DNA from 2 places in the Streptomyces sp. NPDC044064 genome. Region 1 is predicted to be linked to the other one. Evidence: riboswitches for the same ligand, from Rfam matches in the RefSeq annotation. Region 1 holds a riboswitch; the other holds the start of a gene.
The links. Region 1 has a riboswitch for cyclic di-AMP ahead of AC07DS_RS44225 (M23 family metallopeptidase). Riboswitches for the same ligand answer to the same signal wherever they lie in the genome.
Positions count from the first base shown of each region.

Region 2: another riboswitch for cyclic di-AMP. It lies ahead of AC07DS_RS27680 (M23 family metallopeptidase); the one in region 1 lies ahead of AC07DS_RS44225 (M23 family metallopeptidase).

Region 1 is NZ_JBWKFN010000050.1:24,653-29,566, forward strand. Features, by position in the region: gene AC07DS_RS44215 (M16 family metallopeptidase) at 1-1,148, shown strand, start outside; gene AC07DS_RS44220 (M16 family metallopeptidase) at 1,145-2,533, shown strand; cyclic di-AMP (ydaO/yuaA leader) riboswitch at 2,757-2,920, shown strand; gene AC07DS_RS44225 (M23 family metallopeptidase) at 2,933-3,688, shown strand; gene AC07DS_RS44230 (GntR family transcriptional regulator) at 3,887-4,582, shown strand; gene AC07DS_RS44235 (HPr family phosphocarrier protein) at 4,767-4,914, opposite strand, start outside.
Region 2 is NZ_JBWKFN010000018.1:83,988-88,901, forward strand. Features, by position in the region: gene AC07DS_RS27675 (alpha-galactosidase) at 1-2,044, shown strand, start outside; cyclic di-AMP (ydaO/yuaA leader) riboswitch at 2,347-2,509, shown strand; gene AC07DS_RS27680 (M23 family metallopeptidase) at 2,514-3,452, shown strand; gene AC07DS_RS27685 (SGNH/GDSL hydrolase family protein) at 3,714-4,499, shown strand; gene AC07DS_RS27690 (TetR/AcrR family transcriptional regulator) at 4,574-4,914, opposite strand, start outside.

The sequences.
Region 1 (4,914 bases):
GCGCCGGCGGCTCCCTGAACGGCACCACCAGCTTCGAGCGCACCAACTACTTCGAGACCATGCCCACCCACCAGCTGGAGCTCGCCCTCTGGCTGGAGGCCGACCGCATGGGCTCCCTGCTCACCGCCCTGGACGACGAGTCCATGGAGAACCAGCGGGACGTCGTCAAGAACGAGCGCCGCCAGCGCTACGACAACGTGCCCTACGGCACCGCGTTCGAGAAGCTGACCGCCCTCGCCTACCCGGAGGGCCACCCCTACCACCACACGCCGATCGGCTCGATGGCGGACCTGGACGCGGCCACCCTGGAGGACGCGCGCCAGTTCTTCCGCACCTACTACGCGCCCAACAACGCGGTGCTCTCCGTGGTCGGCGACATCGACCCCGTGCAGACCCTCGCCTGGATCGAGAAGTACTTCGGGTCGATCTCCTCCCACGACGGCAAGCCCGAGCCCCGCGCCGGCTCCCTGCCCGAGATCATCGGCGAGCAGCTGCGCGAGGTCGTCGAGGAGGAGGTCCCGGCGCGCGCCCTGATGGCCGCCTACCGGCTCCCGCAGGACGGCACCCGCAAGGCGGACGCCGCCGACCTCGCCCTGACCGTGCTCGGCGGCGGCGAGTCCTCCCGCCTGTACAACCGGCTCGTGCGCCGCGACCGTACGGCCGTCGCGGCCGGCTTCGGCCTGCTGCGCCTGGCCGGCGCGCCCTCGCTCGGCTGGCTGGACGTGAAGACCTCCGGTGACGTCGAGGTGCCGGTGATCGAGTCCGCGATCGACGAGGAGCTGGCCCGGTTCGCCGCGGAGGGCCCGACGGCCGAGGAGATGGAGCGCGCCCAGGCCCAGTTGGAGCGCGAGTGGCTGGACCGGCTCGGCACGGTCGCCGGCCGCGCCGACGAACTGTGCCGGTTCGCCGTCCTGTTCGGCGACCCGCAGCTCGCCCTCACCGCCGTCCAGCGCGTCCTCGAGGTGACCCCCGAGGAGGTCCAGGAGGTCGCCAAGGCCTGCCTGCGCCCCGACAATCGCGCGGTCCTCGTCTACGAGCCGAAGCACCCGGAGACCGTCCAGGACGCCGACGTCCCCGAGGACCCGGAGCAGGAAGCCACCGTAGAGGCGGGCGCCGACAAGAGCGACAACGAGGAGACGGCCAAGTGACCGAGCTCGCCACGATGGACTTCCACCCCCAGCCGCAGCCGGGCGAGGCCAGGCCGTGGGCGTTTCCCGCTCCCGAGCGCGGCACGCTGGACAACGGTCTGACCGTGCTGCGCTGCCACCGCCCCGGCCAGCAGGTCGTCGCCGTCGAGGTGCTGCTGGACGCGCCCCTGGACGCCGAGAAGCCCGGTCTGGAGGGCGTCGCCACGATCATGGCGCGGGCCTTCTCGGAGGGCACCGACAAGCACTCCGCCGAGGAGTTCGCCGCCGAGCTCGAGCGGGCCGGTGCCACGCTGGACGCGCACGCCGACCACCCCGGCGTGCGCCTCAGCCTGGAGGTCCCGGCCTCCCGCCTGGCCAAGGGCCTCGGTCTGCTCGCTGACGCCCTGCGCGCGCCCGCCTTCGACGACAGCGAGGTCGAGCGGCTGGTCCGCAACCGCCTGGACGAGATCCCGCACGAGCTGGCCAACCCGGCCCGCCGCGCCGCCAAGGAACTCTCCAAGGAGCTGTTCCCGGCGACCTCGCGCATGTCGCGGCCGCGCCAGGGCACCGAGGAGACGGTCGAGAAGATCGACGCGGCGGCCGTACGCGCCTTCTACGACCGCCATGTGCGGCCCGCCACGGCCACCGCGGTCGTCGTCGGTGACCTCACCGGCACCGACCTGGACGAGCTGCTCGCCGACACCCTGGGCGCCTGGACCGGCACGCCGGGCACCCCGCGGCCCGTGCCGCCGGTGAGCGCCGACGACACCGGCCGGGTGGTCATCGTCGACCGGCCGGGCGCCGTCCAGACCCAGCTGCTCATCGGCCGGATCGGGGCCGACCGGCACGACCGTGTGTGGCCCGCCCAGGTGCTCGGCACCTACTGCCTCGGCGGCACCCTCACCTCCCGCCTGGACCGCGTCCTGCGCGAGGAGAAGGGCTACACCTACGGCGTGCGCTCCTTCGGACAGGTCCTGCGTTCCGCGCCGGACGGCACGGGCGCCGCGATGCTCGCCATCAGCGGTTCCGTGGACACCCCGAACACCGGTCCCGCCCTGCAGGACCTGTGGACGGTGCTGCGCACACTCGCGGCGGAGGGCCTGACCGACGCCGAGCGGGACGTCGCCGTGCAGAACCTGGTCGGTGTGGCGCCGCTGAAGTACGAGACCGCCGCGGCCGTCGCGAGCACGCTGGCGGACCAGGTCGAGCAGTACCTGCCCGACGACTTCCAGGCGACCCTGTATCAACAGCTCGCCGGCACCGGCACCGTGGAGGCCACCGCGGCGGTCATCAACGCCTTCCCGGTGGACCGTCTCGTGACCGTCCTCGTGGGTGACGCGGCCGAGATCAAGGCGCCGGTCGAGGCGCTCGGCATCGGCGAAGTCACCGTCGTGGCGGCCGAGTAGCGGCTTTACGGCACCCCGTGCGCGTGGGGCCCTGACGATCCGACGGTTCGTCAGGGCCCTTTGCCGTGCACAGCCCTTCCTCAGATGTCCGAATTGCGGCAGAGGTTGCCTGTCTGACCTGTGGGATGCGCTACAAAAGCCCGGATCCGTTTGGGGATCGAAAGTCGGGCCGCATAGCGTCGACCGGGCTGTTCGTCAGGCAGTGCGCCGCGCCCGCGGCACCGGACAGTCATCGCCGAGTCCCCCCACGGCGCGAGCCAGGGGAGCCGGGGACCCACCGCAGTCCCTGGGGTGAATCGGACGCCCGCGCTCCGGCGAGGGGGTCCGTAGGAGACCTTCCTGCTCCGAACCCGTCAGCTAACCCGGTAGGCGAGAGGGAAGGAAAGGACCAGCCACTTCATGGCGTTCATGTACGCCACCGGGAAGCACCGCAAGCCCGGCCGGGTCAAGCGCACCACCGTCCAGGCGGCCGGTGTCGCGGCCCTCACCACCACCGGTGTCGTCGGCACCCTGGCGGCCAGCCCGGCGCTCGCCGCGGACAACTCGGTCGAGGACACCGGCCTCACCCCGGTCATCACCGTCAGCGACACGGTCGCCGAGCAGATCGACGCGCAGGCCGAGGCCCAGCTGGTGGCCGCCCGGCAGAAGGCTGCCGAGGAGGCCGCGGCCAAGGTGGCCGCCGAGGAGGCGAAGAAGGAGCGCGAGGCCCAGGCCCGCGCCGCGCGAGAGGCCGAGCGCAAGCGCCTGAACGCGTTCGTCGCCCCGATCGCGCACTCCTACGTCTCCACCGGCTACAAGGCCAGCAGCTCCCTGTGGTCCTCCGGTTCCCACACCGGCATCGACTTCCACGCGGCCAGCGGGACGTCCGTCCACGCGGTCGGCTCCGGCACGGTCGTCTCCACCGGCTGGGGCGGCGCGTACGGCAACCAGATCGTGATCCGGATGGCCGACGGCATGTACACCCAGTACGGCCACCTGTCGTCCATCGGCGTCGTCGTGGGCCAGAAGGTCCTCCCGGGCCAGCAGATCGGTCTGTCCGGCGCGACCGGCAACGTCACCGGACCGCACCTGCACTTCGAGGCCCGTACGACCCCCGAGTACGGCTCGGACGTCGACCCGATCGCCTATCTCCGCCAGCACGGCGTGAACGTCTGACGCTCCGGCACACGACATCCCGAAGCCCCGGCTCACGAGCCGGGGCTTTCGCCGTTTTTCGCAGTGCCCGCCGCATCCGCTGTCCAAAAAATATCCATGGATTCCGGCCTGCCGTCGGAAATTCCGGCTCATTGCAATAGAGTCACGGAGCAGACGTCCATCGTCGACGTTTCACGGGGATTAAGGCGGAGGTCGGTCATGCGTATTCCGGCGCATTCGGTGTGCACGGCGATCCGGGACGACATCGTCGCGGGTGTCTACGAGCGCGGCGGCCGCCTCACCGAGGAAGTCCTCGCCCGTCGCTACGGCGTCTCGCGGGTCCCCGTCCGTGAGGCCCTGCGCACCCTGGAGGCGGAGGGCTTCGTGGTGACCCGGCGGCACGCGGGCGCGTGTGTGGCCGAGCCGACCGAGCAGGAGGCCGCCGACCTGCTGGAGATGCGCGCGCTCCTGGAGCCGCTCGGCGCCTCCCGGGCCGCCCAGCGGCGCACCGAGGCCCATCTGAAGGTGCTGCGGGGCCTGGTCCGGCTGGGTCAGGAGCGGGCCAGGCGGGGCAACAGCGAGGATCTGCGCTCGCTGGGCGCCTGGTTCCACGAGACGCTGGCGCAGGCCTCCGCAAGCCCTTCGCTGACCTCGGTGCTGACCCAGCTGCGGCACAAGATCGCCTGGATGTACACGGCGCCGGCGCCGCCGAGCCCGGTGGACTGCTGGGCGGAGCACGGCGCGATCGTGGACGCCGTGGCACGCGGAGACAGCGAGCGCGCGCGGGCGATCACGGCGATGCACACCGATCGCGCGACGGCTGCGCACCGGCTGCGGTTCGCCTCGGGCGTGGACCGTCCCGAACGTGTGAGGAACTCGCAACATGCCGTAAACATGCCGAGCCTGCGGCATTAACACGGGCGCCGTATACAAAGAGGAGATATTCGGTGGGCGGATATTTTCGCTGCCCTTTTCTCCGGCGCGCCGTCAATTCGCGGGCGCGTGCCTTCGGTGTGCCTGCGGTGAATTTCCCGGACCGGGCACCAAAAAGGCGGAAGCCGCGTCACCCGGAAAGGGTGGCGCGGCTCACCTGCATACTTCAGACGGTCTCGGGGAGCTCTTCCAGGCCCTCGGAGACCAGCTTGGCCAGACGGTCCAGGGCGATGTCCGCGCCCTCGGCGTCGGAGGCGAGGACGATCTCCTCGCCGCCCTGGGCGCCCAGGCCCAGGACAGCCAGCATGGAGGCC
Region 2 (4,914 bases), on a different contig from region 1:
GGGCCCCGGCAGCAGCTATGCGCTGCATCTCACCGAGGCGGACGAACTGGTGCACCTGCACTGGGGGCCACGGATCGTGCTCGCCGACGCCGAGGCCCTGGCGGCGAGCCCGCTGCCTGCCTACTGGCCCTTCGAGTCCCCGCTCGACGGCCGTGAGGAGTACCCCGTCGAGGGCGGCCCCCGCTTCGTCCGTCCGGCCCTGTCGGTGCGCACCGAGGAGCGGCGCGGCACCGAGTGGCGCTTCGTGTCGTCCGACACGGTGGGCGGCGCCGACGGTGACGAGCTGCGGCTGTGCTTCGACGACGACGGGCTCGCCGTCACCCTGCACTACCGGATGCGCGGGGACGTCTTGGAACGCTGGGTGACCGTGGACAACGGCTCGCACGCGCGCGTGGAGCTGCTGCGCGCCGACGCCGCGACCTGGACCCTGCCCGACCGCGAGGGCTGGCGGCTGTCCCAGCTGCACGGCCGCTGGGCCGCCGAGTCGCTGCTGGCCACCGCCCCCCTCGCCTACGGCGAGAAGATCATCGGCAGCCGCCGCGGCCACACCGGCCACCAGCACCTGCCCTGGGTCGCGCTGGACACCGACGCGACCGAGGAGCGCGGCGAGGTCTACGGCTGCGCGCTCGGCTGGTCCGGGTCCTGGCGGATCGCCGTCGCCCAACTCCCGGACGCGCGGGTGCAGATCACGGGCGGCGCCGGATACGACGAATCCGGCCTGCTGCTGCTCGAGCCGGGGGAGTCGTACGCCAGTCCCGTCTTCGCCGGCCTGTGGAGCGACGGCGGCTTCGGCGGGGCCAGCCGCACCTGGCACGCCTACCAGCGGGCGTACGTCATCCCGGACGCGGAGCAGGACCGGCCGGTGCTGTTCAACTCCTGGGAGGCGACCAACTTCGACATCTCCGAGGAGCAGCAGACCGCCCTCGCCCGGCGGGCCGCCGGCATCGGCGTCGAGCTGTTCGTCGTGGACGACGGCTGGTTCGGCGCCCGCACCAGTGACCGGGCAGGCCTCGGCGACTGGACGCCCAACCCCGACCGCTTCCCGCACGGCCTCAAGCCCCTCGCCGACCAGGTGCACGGCCTCGGCATGCAGTTCGGCATCTGGGTCGAGCCCGAGATGGTCAACCCCGACAGCGACCTCTACCGTGCCCACCCCGACTGGGTGCAATACCAAACTGGACGAAAGCGGACGGAGCTACGCAATCAGCTCGTTCTCAACCTCGCCCGCGAGGACGTCCAGGAGTACCTCTGGGAGCAGCTGGACACCCTCCTGTCGAGCGCCCCGATCGACTATGTGAAGTGGGACTTCAATCGCTGCTTCACCGACGCCGGCTGGCCCGGGGAGCCGTACCCGCAGCGCCTGTGGGTCGACCACGTCCGCGCCCTGTACGCCCTGCTGGACCGGCTGCGCGCAGCCCATCCCGCGGTCGCCTTCGAGTCCTGCTCGGGCGGTGGGGGGCGGATCGACCTCGGCGTGATGAGCCGCACCGACCAGGTGTGGACCTCCGACAACACCGACCCGCTCGACCGGCTCTCCATCCAGCACGGCTTCAGTCAGATCCATCCGGCGCGGGTCATGGCCGCCTGGGTCACCGACAGCCCGAACACCCAGCTCAACGGGCGGGAGAGTTCGTTGCGGTTCCGCTTCGTCAGCTCGATGGCCGGGGTGCTCGGCGTCGGCGGCGACCTCACCGAGTGGAGCGGGGAAGAGCTGGCCGAGGCCCGTCTCTGGGTGGACCTCTACAAGGAGATCCGACCGGTGGTCCAGCGTGGCCACCAGTACCGGCTGCGGCCGCCGACGGGCGGTCTGAGCGCCGTCCAGTACGTCCACGGCGACGAGGCCGTGGTCCTCGCCTGCCTCCAGGCGCAGCACTACGGTGAGCCGGTTCCGGCGCTGCGGCTGCGCGGACTCGACCCGACAGCATCGTACGAATGCCGCGAAACGGGCGAAGTGCACCGAGGTGCGGTCCTGCTGCACCACGGGCTGCGCACCGGACTGAGGGGCGACCTGGATGCGACGGTTCTCCGGCTGCGTCGCATCTGAGTAATCTGTCCGAATTGGAGCCTTCGTTCCAACTCGCTCTGAGGTAAGGGGGTGTGGGGATCGGCGCGTGAGGAGCGTCATATTCGTGACCGTGTGTCGCGCGTCATGTCCACGTAATTCCTGTAAGGGTGAAGGGAATTAAAAAGGGTGAGGATTCCGGAATTCACGGAGAGTGACCGTGAATTTCCGAATTCGATCATTTGGAGCCGTGGCGCCGGGAACCAGCTGCTTGTCCGAATCCGTCTTGCTCGCTTACGTTCGCCACCAATCCGGTCGGAACGCCGAATCCTGCCGCCGCCCGGAGTCCCCACACACTTCACCCGTGTTCGGCAGGAGCGGGGGACCCACCAGGTATGACTGCCTGTCCCGGTCTCCGGGACAGGCTGGGGTGCAGCCGCGCAGCGCGCGGCCGGGCAGCTCCAGCCCGAACCCGTCAGCTCACCTCGCAGGCGCCGGAGAGGAATGCGCCATGCCCGCGAAGGGTAAGCACCGCCGTCCCAAGCCCCCGCGTTTCACCCGCTCGATCGCCGTCGCCGGAACCGGTGGCGCCGCGCTGGCCCTGCCGCTCCTCGGGGCCACCGGAGCGCACGCCGCCACCACGCAGTCCGTTTCCGGAAAGGTCGTGCAGTCCCTTCCGGCCGTGGTAAAGACGGCCGTGAAGAAGGCGGCCGCGCAGCGGAATTCGGGTGTGCGCACCTACACGGTGAAGTCCGGCGACTGGCTCGCGAAGATCGCCGGCGCGCAGCATGTCAGCGGCGGCTGGCAGCGACTCTACGACGACAACCGGCAGGCCGTCGGCCAGGATCCCTCGCTGATCCACCCGGGTCTGAAGCTGTCGCTCGGCGCGAAGGCCGCCCAGCCGCACACCGAGCCCTCCGCCCCGGCGCCGGCATCCCCGCCCCGGTCCCAGTCGGGCCAGGCCTCCGGTGCCGCCGCCGCACCCGCCGCACCCGCCGCGCCCTCCGCACCCGCCGCGCCCTCCGCACCTTCCGTGCCGTCCGCCGGCTACACCCTCCCGGTCACCGGCGCCACCATCGGCACCGGGTACCACGTGGCCGGCAGCATGTGGTCCAGCGGTTACCACACCGGCGTCGACTTCGTCGTGCCGACCGGTACCCCGCTCAAGGCCGTCGCCGCCGGCACCGTCGTCTCCGCCGGGTGGGGCGGCGCGTACGGCAACCAGGTCGTCATCAAGCTGAACGACGGCTACTACGCCCAGTACGGCCACCTCTCGCAGCTCTCCGTCTCGGCCGGCCAGACCGTGACCGCGGGCCAGCAGATCGGCCTCTCCGGCGCAACCGGCAACGTGACCGGCCCGCATCTGCACTTCGAGATCCGCACCACGCCGAACTACGGCTCGGACCTCGACCCGGTCGCCTACCTCCGCTCGCACGGCGTCGCCGTCTGAGGCTCCCGCTCCGCGGGACCCGCTCTCGAGAATCACCTGCCCTGACAAGCCGCCGAAGGCCGGACCCGGTTCCCCGGGTCCGGCCTTCGGCGTGTGCGCACCGTCAACGCGTCCGAACGTCGCGTTATTCCTGGATTGGCAAATGATTTAAGGGTGTCTCATCTCACCGTTCGTCAACCCCTGCCTACGGTCGCGTAGGTCACATCCGAAGGTGAATCATGGTCCGACGTGGCAGACGATTCGAAGAATGACAACAGATCAGTGATCGGGTCGTACGTGGCGGTGGGGGACAGCTTCACCGAGGGCGTGGGCGATCCCGGCCCCGACGGGGCGTTCGTGGGCTGGGCCGACCGGTTCGCGGTACTGCTCGCGGACCGGCGTCCCGAGGGCGACTTCGCGTACACCAACCTGGCCGTGCGCGGAAAGCTGCTCGACCAGATCATGGCGGACCAGCTCCCGAAGGCCGTCGAACTCGCCCCGGACCTCGTGTCCTTCTGCGCGGGCGGCAACGACATCATCCGGCCCGGCACCGACCCGGACGAGGTGGCAGAGCGCTTCGAGCGGGCCGTGTCCCAGCTCACCGAGGTCGCGGGCACCGTGCTCGTGACGACCGGCTTCGACACCCGTGGCGTCCCGCTGCTCAAGCATCTGCGCGGCAAGATCGCCACCTACAACGGGCACGTCCGCGCCATCGCCGACCGGTACGGGTGCCCCGTGCTCGACCTGTGGTCCCTGAAGTCCGTCCAGGACCGCAGGGCGTGGGACGGCGACCGGCTCCACCTCTCGCCCGAGGGGCACACGCGCGTGGCACTGCGCGCCGGACAGGCCCTCGGCCTGCAGATCCCGGCCGACCCGGAGCAGCCCTGGCCGCCGCTCCCGCCGCGGGGCACCCTGGAGGTCCGCCGCGACGACGTCCACTGGGCCCGCGAGTACCTCGTCCCGTGGATCGGCCGCCGGCTGCGCGGCGAGTCCTCCGGGGATCACGTGACGGCGAAGGGCACCCTGTCGCCGGACGACATCAAGATGCGGATCGCGTCGGTGGCGTGACGGCCGGCGTCCGTGCCCCGCACCGCGAGCCCGGCGGTGCGGGGCACGTCCGTGCCACCGTGCCGGCCGCAGGCTCAGCGCTCCCGCTCGGTCAACGCCTCCCGGCCCAGCCCGAGTTCCCGGGCCAGGGCCTCGTCCGCCCACTGCCGCGCCCGGGACCGCGGCACCGAGCCCGGGTACGACGTCAGCTGCACCGCGAGACCGTCGAGGAGCGCGGTGAGCCGCAGCGCCGCTCCCGCCGGGTCGGCGCACTCGAACTCGCCCGCCGCCACGCCCTCCGCGATGACCTCGGTGATCGCCGCCTTCCATTGCAGGTCCAGGTCGCGGGTGACCTGCCGCAGGGCGGGCTCGCGCAGCGCCACCGCCCAGCCCTCGATCCACAGCCGCCAGCCCTTGGCCTGACCCGTGGGCGCGT